3 regions of the Paenibacillus sp. FSL W8-0919 genome follow, and region 1 is predicted to be linked to each of the others. Evidence: riboswitches for the same ligand, from Rfam matches in the RefSeq annotation. Region 1 holds a riboswitch; each other region holds the start of a gene.
The links. A riboswitch is a leader RNA that binds a small molecule or an ion and turns the genes downstream of it on or off. The one in region 1 is predicted to bind cyclic di-AMP.
Positions count from the first base shown of each region.

Region 1 (3,281 bases):
AGGGATGAGTCCGTTATATTCGATGGACCATGGCTTGGATCATGGATGGACCTGGTTCAAGGCCGGACGCACGAGGCATTGATAATGGACAACCATAGAACTGAATGATAAAGATTATGCTGGATAAGATACGATCAAGGATCGACAAGAAAGGAGTGGGAGAGAATATGCTGTTCGACACACACACCCATCTGGATGCTCCCCAATTCGACGAGGACCGGGAGGAAACCATTGCCCGGGCGCTTGAAGCCGGCGTCAGCCGGATGATCAATATCGGATTTAATCGTGAAACGATTCCGACCACGATGAAGTTGGCGGAGACGTATGATTTTATATATGCGGCGGTAGGCTGGCATCCTGTGGATGCGATCACGATGGAGGAGGGCGACCTGGAATGGATCGCTTCACTCTGCAGTCATGAGAAAGTCGTTGCGATCGGGGAGATCGGCCTCGATTATCATTGGGATACGTCTCCGAAGGAGGTGCAGCACCGGGTGCTGCGCAGCCAAATCGGACTGGCCCGGGAGCTCCGTATGCCGATTGTAATTCATAATCGTGATGCGCATGAGGATATCGTGAAGATTTTGAAGGAAGAGAAGGCTCATGAGGTTGGCGGCGTGATGCATTCGTTCTCAGGCAGCTGGGAAACGGCCAAGCTATGCCTGGATATGGGCTTTCATATTTCGTTCGGCGGGCCGATCACGTTCAAAAACGCCAAGCAGCCGAAGGAGGTTCTGGCCAAGGTTCCGCTCGATCGTCTGCTCATTGAAACGGACTCGCCTTACCTGACACCACACCCCTTCCGAGGGAAGCGAAATGAGTCCGCTTATGTGAAATTGGTGGCCGAGACGGCAGCCGAAATTCGAGGCATGTCCTTCGATGAACTGGTCCAAATTACCACTAAAAATGCCCTGGAACGATTTGGCATTTCGTGAAAACGGGAGCAAAAGCGATGAAATAGTGAGGAATTGCGATTAATTAAAGTTTTTTAACCTGAAAAGACGATTGTTTTACAATTTTTTAACCATTTACATCAAAAAATGTGCTTGATTGTTCCTTTACAACCTGCATGGAAACAGGATATCATCTTTTCAGTGATAAGAAGCTGCAAGTTTGCAAGCTGAAACTTCAGCGATCATATTTCATGAACCGTCTCGCTTAATCTCCGAAGTCTGGGGAACGGGGGAACCGATACTGCCGTGCATGGTAAACTGTCGTGCACGAGCCGTATATGATTTCTTTATCGGGTCTTTGGGGTGAATGTGAAGGTCCTCGCCATGAGCGGGCGACCGGATCTAGGGCGTCTCTCTTACGTCCGAACCCGACAGCTAACTCCGTAAGCGAAGTAAGAGGGGAATTCTCGTGCATACCATTTCCATGATTTCAATCATCAGGAAGCCACGTTAGAGCCTCTAGTACTCTTTCACGCTGGCTTCTTTTATTTTTGAATATTGGAGAAGGTGTCGTCATACTGTTGGTAAACAGGAGGTGATTCCTAGTGGTGAACGGGAAGACGGGGATTGACGCAGGGCGTTAGATAGATAGCAGCACGCCTTGCGAGAATAACTGCTATAGTCACGTCAAAGGCATTCATGCGTTACCTAAGACGGCGGGACTATGAAGGAGGATGGAATAGTGGGCATTTTTCAACCTGAAGAAACCCATGAATCACAATCATCCAGCATGTCTTACGCATTGCGATGGAAGCATGAGAATTTGCGTCAATTGATGATGCTCGGCGCCATGGGGGCTGTTACGGTATCACTTCTCGTATCGCTGGTTATCCATGATCAATCGGGCAAGCAAGTTCAAATTGTGGTCGATGGCCGCGTAACCACGGTAGAAACCAGAGGATCGTTGCTTCAGGAATTGCTGGATGAGCAAGCGATCACGCTGAATCCGCAGGATCAGGTCTCGATGCCTTTAAACGGGACGATCCAGGATGGGGACCGGATTATCATTGACCGTGCAATCCCAGTTAAAGTAACAGTAGGGGGCACCACCAAAACCATATTCACGACCCAGGACACGGTCGATAGTGTACTCAAAGAAGCTGGCATTACGATCAAGGGTGAAGATATAGTAAAGCCGTCACAGGACACCAAGCTTACCAGTGATATGGACATTCAAATCGTTCGGGTTACGAAGCAGACCGTATCGGAGAAGGAGAACCGTGAGTTCCGCGTCATCAAGACTGCGGATCCGTCGCTGGAGCGCGGTGATAACCGTGTCATTCAGCGGGGCGAGCCGGGCGTTCTCGTTCATCACTACGAGAAGGTGTACCATAACGGCAAGCTCGTATCCAAGACGAAGGTCTCGCAAGAGGTCGAGCGTAAGACGAAGGACAAAATTATTGCCGTAGGCACGAAGAAGGTAGAGAAGCCTGTCGTGCTTCAAGCGGCAGCGACTCCAAATGTGAAGTCTGCCCCAGCGAAGCTTACGGGCACTAGAAAGGTATCCACCGCCAAAGCGACGGAGAATAACGTCATCTCCAGAGCGGGTGTTGATTTCAAATACCAGAAAGTGCTGAATAATGTTTCAATGACCGCATATTCCGCTGAGCAGGCGGGAATCGGAACCCGCACGGCTTCCGGAACACGGGTAACCGAGGGCCGGACGATTGCAGTTGATCCGAGCATCATTCCGATCGGCTGGTGGGTGTACATCGAAGGCATTGGCTTCCGCCGTGCAGAGGATACCGGCGGAGCGATTAAGGGACATAAAATTGATGTGTATTACGATTCGCTGAAAGCGGCCATGAACTTTGGCCGGAAATCGGGGCGCACCGTTTATGTGATCGGTCCCGTAAAGCCTGATTTGAACTAATGAATCCCAATTTCTAATGACATTGCCATTCTAATGCTAACGAATTTAGCTTATAATAGATCATAATGAAGAAGAGGAGAAACTCCTCTTCTTTTGTTTTGCGGCGTATTGGTCGCATTTTTGGGGCCATCATGTAAAAAATACGCCGTATGGTTTCAGCCGATGCCGATTCAAGGAGAACGGTCGGACAGGCGGTATGTGTCCTTTTGGGAAGGAAGAGAGAACGTTATGATCCGAGAAGTAATTGTGGTTGAAGGCAGGGACGATACGGTAGCGATCAAGCGTGCGGTGGATGCCGACACGATCGAGACCGGCGGCTCTGCTATTAATAAGCATACGCTGCGCCGTATTGCCCTCGCGAAGGAGCGCAGGGGGGTTATTATCCTGACAGACCCCGATCATGCAGGGGAACGGATTCGCAAGATCATCGACCGTCATGTCCCCGGCTGCAAGCA
Region 1 is NZ_JBBOPV010000001.1:1,164,555-1,167,835, reverse strand. Features, by position in the region: gene NST44_RS05005 (HD domain-containing protein) at 1-8, shown strand, start outside; gene NST44_RS05000 (TatD family hydrolase) at 168-935, shown strand; cyclic di-AMP (ydaO/yuaA leader) riboswitch at 1,146-1,359, shown strand; gene NST44_RS04995 (ubiquitin-like domain-containing protein) at 1,636-2,826, shown strand; gene rnmV (ribonuclease M5) at 3,055-3,281, shown strand, end outside.

Region 2 (3,281 bases), 2.7 Mb from region 1:
TGATGAGCGACGCCTCACTGCGGATGAAATCGATCGACGGGATTACCGCCGCCGTTACGGACAATGGGTTCGGCGGGGTCGTGCTGGATTTCGAAGGATTGGGCTTCAAGCTGGATGCCGCCTCCCAGCAGAAGCTGCTGAACCAATACGTGAAGGACCTTAGAGCTGCCTTGCCGAAAGGGACTGCCCTGTCCTTGGCCGTACCTCCGTTAAACAGCGCCTATAAAGGCTATGATTACAAAACGCTTGCATCGATTGCCGACGATCTGATTATCATGGCATACCAGTATCACCCGGTTGGCACCAAAGACCGGAAGCCGGAACCGAACACGCAAGTGCAGCAGGCTATTCAGCTTGCACTTGATGCCGGAGCCCCTAAGGACAAGCTTCTGCTTGGAATTAGCCTGGGCAGCGAAACGGAGAACTCCATCGACGACAAGCTTGGTCTGGCCAAGCGCTATCAGCTGAAAGGTGCGGCATTGTGGCGGCTCGGTATATTCAGAGTCTACGGTGATGATATCGAAGGCGCCATGAACGAAGCGGTGATCAAAGAGTGATCCGTAATTAAAGGTTGAAGCGTGGATGAGTCCATCCTTCCGATCATCACTACACAGGCTGCCGGTCGCTATGGACCTGCAGCCTGTTCGCTTGTTCAATGCTTCCGTGATAACCGAGCATCTCTGACAGCCATTGAAACGACACAGGCTATGAATTAGCCGATGCCAATCTTCCACATGGCCGGCACAAAAAAAGATGACCTCTGTCGTATACAGAGGTCATCATCAAGACTTATGTATGTATTCGGTGCAATCACTGAAAATCGATCATAGAATTCCTTACCAGGACTTGCAAGACGATCATTGTGCAGAGAGCTGGATCAAGACCAAAGATGAGCTGATCTAGCTAACACTTCCTACCAGCTTCGCATATTCCTCTTGGCTTAACACCCGGCGTGCGGTAACATAACGTGGCTTATAGTAAGAGTCGCTAAGCTTGCTGATTCGAACACCCTTGCTGCTTGAAGCATGTGCGAATTGCCCGTCTCCAATATAAACGCCAGCATGTGAAATTCCCTTGCCGTTCGTGTTGAAGAATACCAGATCACCGACACGCAGCTCTTCCTGGTCTACATGCACGCCTACTTGGGCTTGTCCTTGGGAAGTGCGCGGAAGGTCAAGATCAAAGTTACGGAACATATACAGAATAAATCCGGAGCAATCAAATCCGCTTGTGGTTGTTCCGCCCCACTTGTACGGTGTTCCTACTAACTGCTTCACTTGCTGCTGAAAGTTAGGCTGCTGATCGGCAAATGCTGTCACGGCACCGGAAGAAAAAATGATTGCGGATCCTAGCAAAGAAATGACCAATTTCTTCAAAATATATTCTCTCCTTCGATGCCTACGGAGTTAGCTAAGGGTTCGGCTGAAGGTCACCTATATTCCCTCTACTACAAGAATAATTCACCCAGGACGGTTCCCCCGTTTTCTCTAGCGAAATTCGGCAAAATTCATTAACATTTTGTAACCCTTTCTTAATATAGTATACAAGCTAGCAAACTGTCAATAATATCCGATAAATCTATCGTTTTTTAGATATCGCCGTCGAATCGAAAGAGTTTTAACAGTGTTTTTACTATATGAAAGGTCACATAGTCATGACATTTATGTTAAAATTGTTTCCGTTTTCTAAGTGCGGCGAAAAAACCTCCATGCAAGAAGCCGACACCTAGGGGGCCGGCTCTTGTTCTAGCAAATTCATCGATAGAACAAGCATTTGCTTCAGCCATTTTGCAGCTTTCAATGCGTACCTCCTTATCATATTGAGATTGCAACGGTTATAATTCGATCACCTCCCTTCTAAACCTTAATGCATCCAACAGCAAAGCTACTTGATCACGACCTCCTCCGGTTCCACTTCAGAAGAAATCATAATCTGTCCTGCCCTATCGGCATGCAGCCCCGAGCATTCGATTTGCCCGGACCGTTCCCCGGTAACCACAAGCAAGCGGTCATCCAGCGAGTCGCTTTCCCCCTTGACGTTCACCACCTGTACATTTCGGCTCTGGTGAAAGAGAAGGAGCGGATTTTCCTGATTGCGAAGGACCATGTCCTGAATCGTCAGGTTCTTTCCATTGCGGCATACAATGCCTTCCCGACTTGTGATGGCCGACCGCATCACCGTCACGTTCTCCACCGGCATCTCCGGCAGGCCGTTGATGAGGAGCGCAGTATGCGCGCCGCTGCAGACGATATCCTGAATAACAATATTGCGGAACACGGGGGTTTCCTCGGTAACGGGGAGCATCGCTTCCGCTTGGTATTCGCCGGAGCCGGCTTTCCCTTCGTAATATAAATTGAAGGAGATGGCATCCCCGTCGATCTCCCGCATCCGTATCCGTTCGATGAAGATATTTTCGACCACGCCGCCGCGTCCGCGGCAGCTTTTAAACCGGATGCCGATATCGGTGCCGATGAAGGTGCAATCGGATACGTGCACATCCTTGATGCCTCCGGACATTTCACTGCCGACAACGATCCCGCCGTGGCCGTGATAAACGGTGCAGTTCCGGATGCTGATGCGCTCACTCGGCTTTCCCAGCAGGCGCCCGGCTTCATTTTTTCCGGACTTCAGACAGATCGCGTCATCTCCTACATCAAACGAGCTGTTTTCCACGGTCACGTATTTGCACGAATCGATGTCCAGTCCGTCCCCGTTCTGGGCATACCATGGATTGCGGACGGTAATGTTCTGAATGGTAATTTGCTCCGATGCCCAAGGATGCAGGCACCAGGCTGCGGAGTTTTGAAAGGTAGGGCCGCTGAGCAGAATCCGCTTGCAGTTTCTCAAGCTGAGCAGATTGGGTCTCAGATAGTCTCTGACAGACTCATAATCCTGGGGATTCCGGCTGCCTGTTTGTTCGATCCGGGCCAGGTTCTCCATCCCGTCCCGGGCAGCCGGCGTTGGCCACCACAGTCCCCCGTCATCCACGACGCCGCCGGGATGAATTAATCGATCCCACTGGCTTTCCGTCAGCTTCCCTTGCTTAACGGGCCTCCAGGCTTCGCCGCCTCCGTCAAAGATGCCGCTGCCGGTGATTGCGATATCCTCCAACCCTTCTCCATCGAGCGGAGACTGGCAGCGGAACATCTGCCGGCCCTCATAAGCAGACATCCGGATCGGATAAGCTTCGAATTGCTTGCTGAACATGACAAGCGCGCCGGCAGAAGCGTGAAGCTCAATCCGGCTCTGCAGGGTTAACGGACCGGTGTGCCAGATCCCCG
Region 2 is NZ_JBBOPV010000001.1:3,889,448-3,892,728, reverse strand. Features, by position in the region: gene NST44_RS17775 (stalk domain-containing protein) at 1-557, shown strand, start outside; gene NST44_RS17770 (C40 family peptidase) at 900-1,376, opposite strand; cyclic di-AMP (ydaO/yuaA leader) riboswitch at 1,380-1,513, opposite strand; gene NST44_RS17765 (glycoside hydrolase family 28 protein) at 1,885-3,281, opposite strand, start outside.
Region 2: linked by a shared signal. The riboswitch ahead of NST44_RS17770 (C40 family peptidase) and the one ahead of NST44_RS04995 (ubiquitin-like domain-containing protein) in region 1 are both predicted to bind cyclic di-AMP.

Region 3 (3,281 bases), 1.1 Mb from region 1:
AATGACCAGCTCAATCGGGCGGGATACGACTGGGTAAATCGGATACAGCGTATGGCCTAGCGCCCAGATGATCGAGGTGATCAAACTCGCGACAAAGGTGCTGCGCACGATTTTCTTCACCATTCTAATGCCGAACAGCCGGTATACCGCTTCCTCCGAAATGCCTGCCAGCCAAGCCATCAGCGGAAACAGCCATGGATAGAGCATGTTGTAAGGCGACTGCGAGGCATCGGTCGTGGACCAGGTGTTCAAGGTCAGGCCGAGCGCGATGAAGATCAAGGACTGAATGCCGAGCAGAATGAGGGCCCACAAATAGCCCACCTTCATGCTTTCCAAGACATAGCGGCCGTACCCGGGCTCCTTGGCACGCGGCCACGGATTAAGCCCGTCTTCCTTTCGCCATAGACCGCTTCCGCCGACAAGCGAGAAATAGAGCAGGGCGGAGAAGACGAGGGAGTAGATGGCGTAGAAGATCATCATCCCGATGATGCCGGTCTCGGACATTCCTTGTGCCTTAAAGACCGGAACCAGGTTGTACGTATTCAGCATCTGGATGACAAACAACAGGACGGACAGCAGGATACCGCGCTTAAACGAGGTATAGGCTCTGGTCTTGACGCTGTAGACGATGGCCAGGATACCGAGCACAAGCGTAAACAAACCGTACCCGACCAGCGTCAGCAGCGTTGCATCCTGCGTCTGCTTGTTCACATAGGCAGCATGCGCTGCCGGAACCGAGAACGCGGGCTCGAAGGAACGCAGTGTCCCATGTTCAAAGGTAAACTCCAGCTGCAGCCTCGAATCCCCGATGGCGGCTTCCGTGACGGTATATCTCAGCTTAGGTTCGCCTTCCCGGGTAGAAAGCTGCAGCTGCGTCGCATCGTATCCGGCCCACTTGAGCCACGGCTCCGCGAGCGCCTGCTTCTCGGCCAGCGTCATGCCTTCCTCAACCAGAAGCAGCATTTGCTTCCGGACCTCCCCTTGATTCAGCTCGATCCTGTCGTAACTGGAGCGGGCGGAATCATAGGAGAATCCCGCGATGCCGGCATTCTGCATATGCACATCCACGTTCAGCGCATCGCCACCCGGCAAGGTGAAGCGGACGCGGTATACGTCATATGGGTATTTGGCTTCGTAATTCTTGTTATACTCCTTTAGCTTCTTTTCCTTGGCCAAATATCCGTACAGCTCGGAGTTGGACTGGTATGTAACAAGGGGGTCTTGCCCTTCGGAAGCAGGAAACCCTAAACGTTCGCGAGCGAACCGTGACGCCGCTTGCGCAGCCTCATCCTTGGAAATGATTTGCGGATAGGGCGTATCGGTCGACTCGAAGGAAGTGGATGGGAGTACCTGGAATATAAGAAACAGGATCAGACCGATGATGGCCGGTGCGATAAGCTTCTTTAGGTTAGGCGTCAGCTTCAGGGGCTCTTCGGCACGGTTCATGAAATTCCTCCTCTTAATTTTAGTGCTTTCCGATATGAATAACCGGCCCCGCAAAAAGCGGATCATAGAGTCAATATAACATACATATGAAGAACAAGCCCTGCTTATCCCAAAGGGCCAATAATGAAATAAAACGCTGAAAATGAATGAAAGGTTTCGAAAACGTTAGAGAACCATATCCTTGTACTCTTGAATATGCCCAATTCGCGCTCATTTAAAGACTTTTTGGTAAAAAAACGACGTTGGGTTCGCTTCCGGATTGCGTTATAATCACATCATGCTTCAAGGAACCGAATAAACCAGCCGAATTTCGTAATGAGAACGGGGGAACCATGTAATTGGGGTGAATTTCATGATCTCTTTCGGATCATGGATAGGGCGGCCTGTGATAATGCCCGAATCCGTCAGCTAACCTCGTAGGCTGTTGCACAGGAACCAGACCGTGAAGGGCACTGTTTTCCAGTGTCTTTTTTCTTTGATTTTTTTGGAGAAGGTGAAACTTTGAACTCAAAAATGAAGTGGCTTAAGCTGTCACCTCCGCAGATCCTTGCGCTCGGTTTTGCGGCGGCGATCCTGGTCGGTACCATTCTGCTCATGCTGCCCGTATCCAGCAGGACCGGCGAACCGATCAGCGGGATTGACGCCATGTTTACGGCGGCTTCCGCCGTCTGTCTGACCGGGCTTGTTGTCGTGGATACAGGCACAAGCTTCAGTGCTTTCGGACATACGGTGATCCTTCTGCTCATTCAACTCAGCGGGCTCGGGTTTATGACGATGGCAACCCTGTTCGCCCTGGTATTCAAGCGGAGGATATCGCTCAAGGACCGGCTTGTTCTGCAGGAAGCGATGAATCAGTCCTCCATCGAAGGGATCGTTCGTTTGATCCGGCGGGTGTTTATCTATTCCTTGACCTTCGAGGCGTGCGCTGCCGTACTGTTTACACTGCGCTGGGCATGGGATATGCCTATTGGAAAAGCCCTCTATTTTGGGGTGTTCCATTCCGTTTCGCTGTTTAACAATGCAGGCTTCGATCTGTTCGGTGATTTTCATAGTCTCACGGATTATGTCGATGATCCGTTGGTAAACATCGTATCCATGCTGTTGATCATATCCGGCGGCATCGGGTTCGTTGTATTATCCGATTTGATCGATTTCCGTCAAAAAAGGAAGCTGTCGCTTCACTCCAAGGTCGTTCTCTCGATGTCGGGGGCGTTGATCTTCATCGGGGCGATCATCATATTTATTTTTGAGTTCACCAATCCGTTAACGCTGGGCTCCTTGGACGGGGGAGGTAAAGTGCTCGCCTCGTTCTTCCAATCGGTCAGTCCGCGAACAGCGGGCGCGAATTCGATTGATATCGGCGGCCTAAGGCAAGCTACGCAATTTTTCATTATTATACTTATGTTTATCGGAGCGTCGCCGGGATCGACCGGGGGCGGAATCAAGACGACAACCTTTATGGTGATGGTAGGGGCCGTATTCGCAATGATGAGAGGGCGTGAGGACATCGTCTTATTCCGGTTTCGCCTCGCTCAGGAGCGGGTCTTAAAGGCGTTAACGATTGCGCTTCTTGCGCTGCTGCTCGTATTGACGGTATCCATGATCCTGTCCACGACAGAGGATGCGGATTTCCTGGAGATTCTATTCGAAACGACCTCGGCCTTCGGTACCGTCGGCTTGTCGATGGGATTAACGCCGGATTTGACGGTGTTCGGCAAAATATTGATCAGCTTAACGATGTTTGCCGGACGTCTAGGTCCGCTGACGCTGGCTTATGCACTCGGTCCGAAAAAGGGTAAAGAATTGTATCGTCATCCGGAAGGCAAAATGATTAT
Region 3 is NZ_JBBOPV010000001.1:2,291,471-2,294,751, forward strand. Features, by position in the region: gene NST44_RS10115 (CPBP family intramembrane glutamic endopeptidase) at 1-1,446, opposite strand, end outside; cyclic di-AMP (ydaO/yuaA leader) riboswitch at 1,738-1,884, shown strand; gene NST44_RS10120 (TrkH family potassium uptake protein) at 1,960-3,281, shown strand, end outside.
Region 3: linked by a shared signal. The riboswitch ahead of NST44_RS10120 (TrkH family potassium uptake protein) and the one ahead of NST44_RS04995 (ubiquitin-like domain-containing protein) in region 1 are both predicted to bind cyclic di-AMP.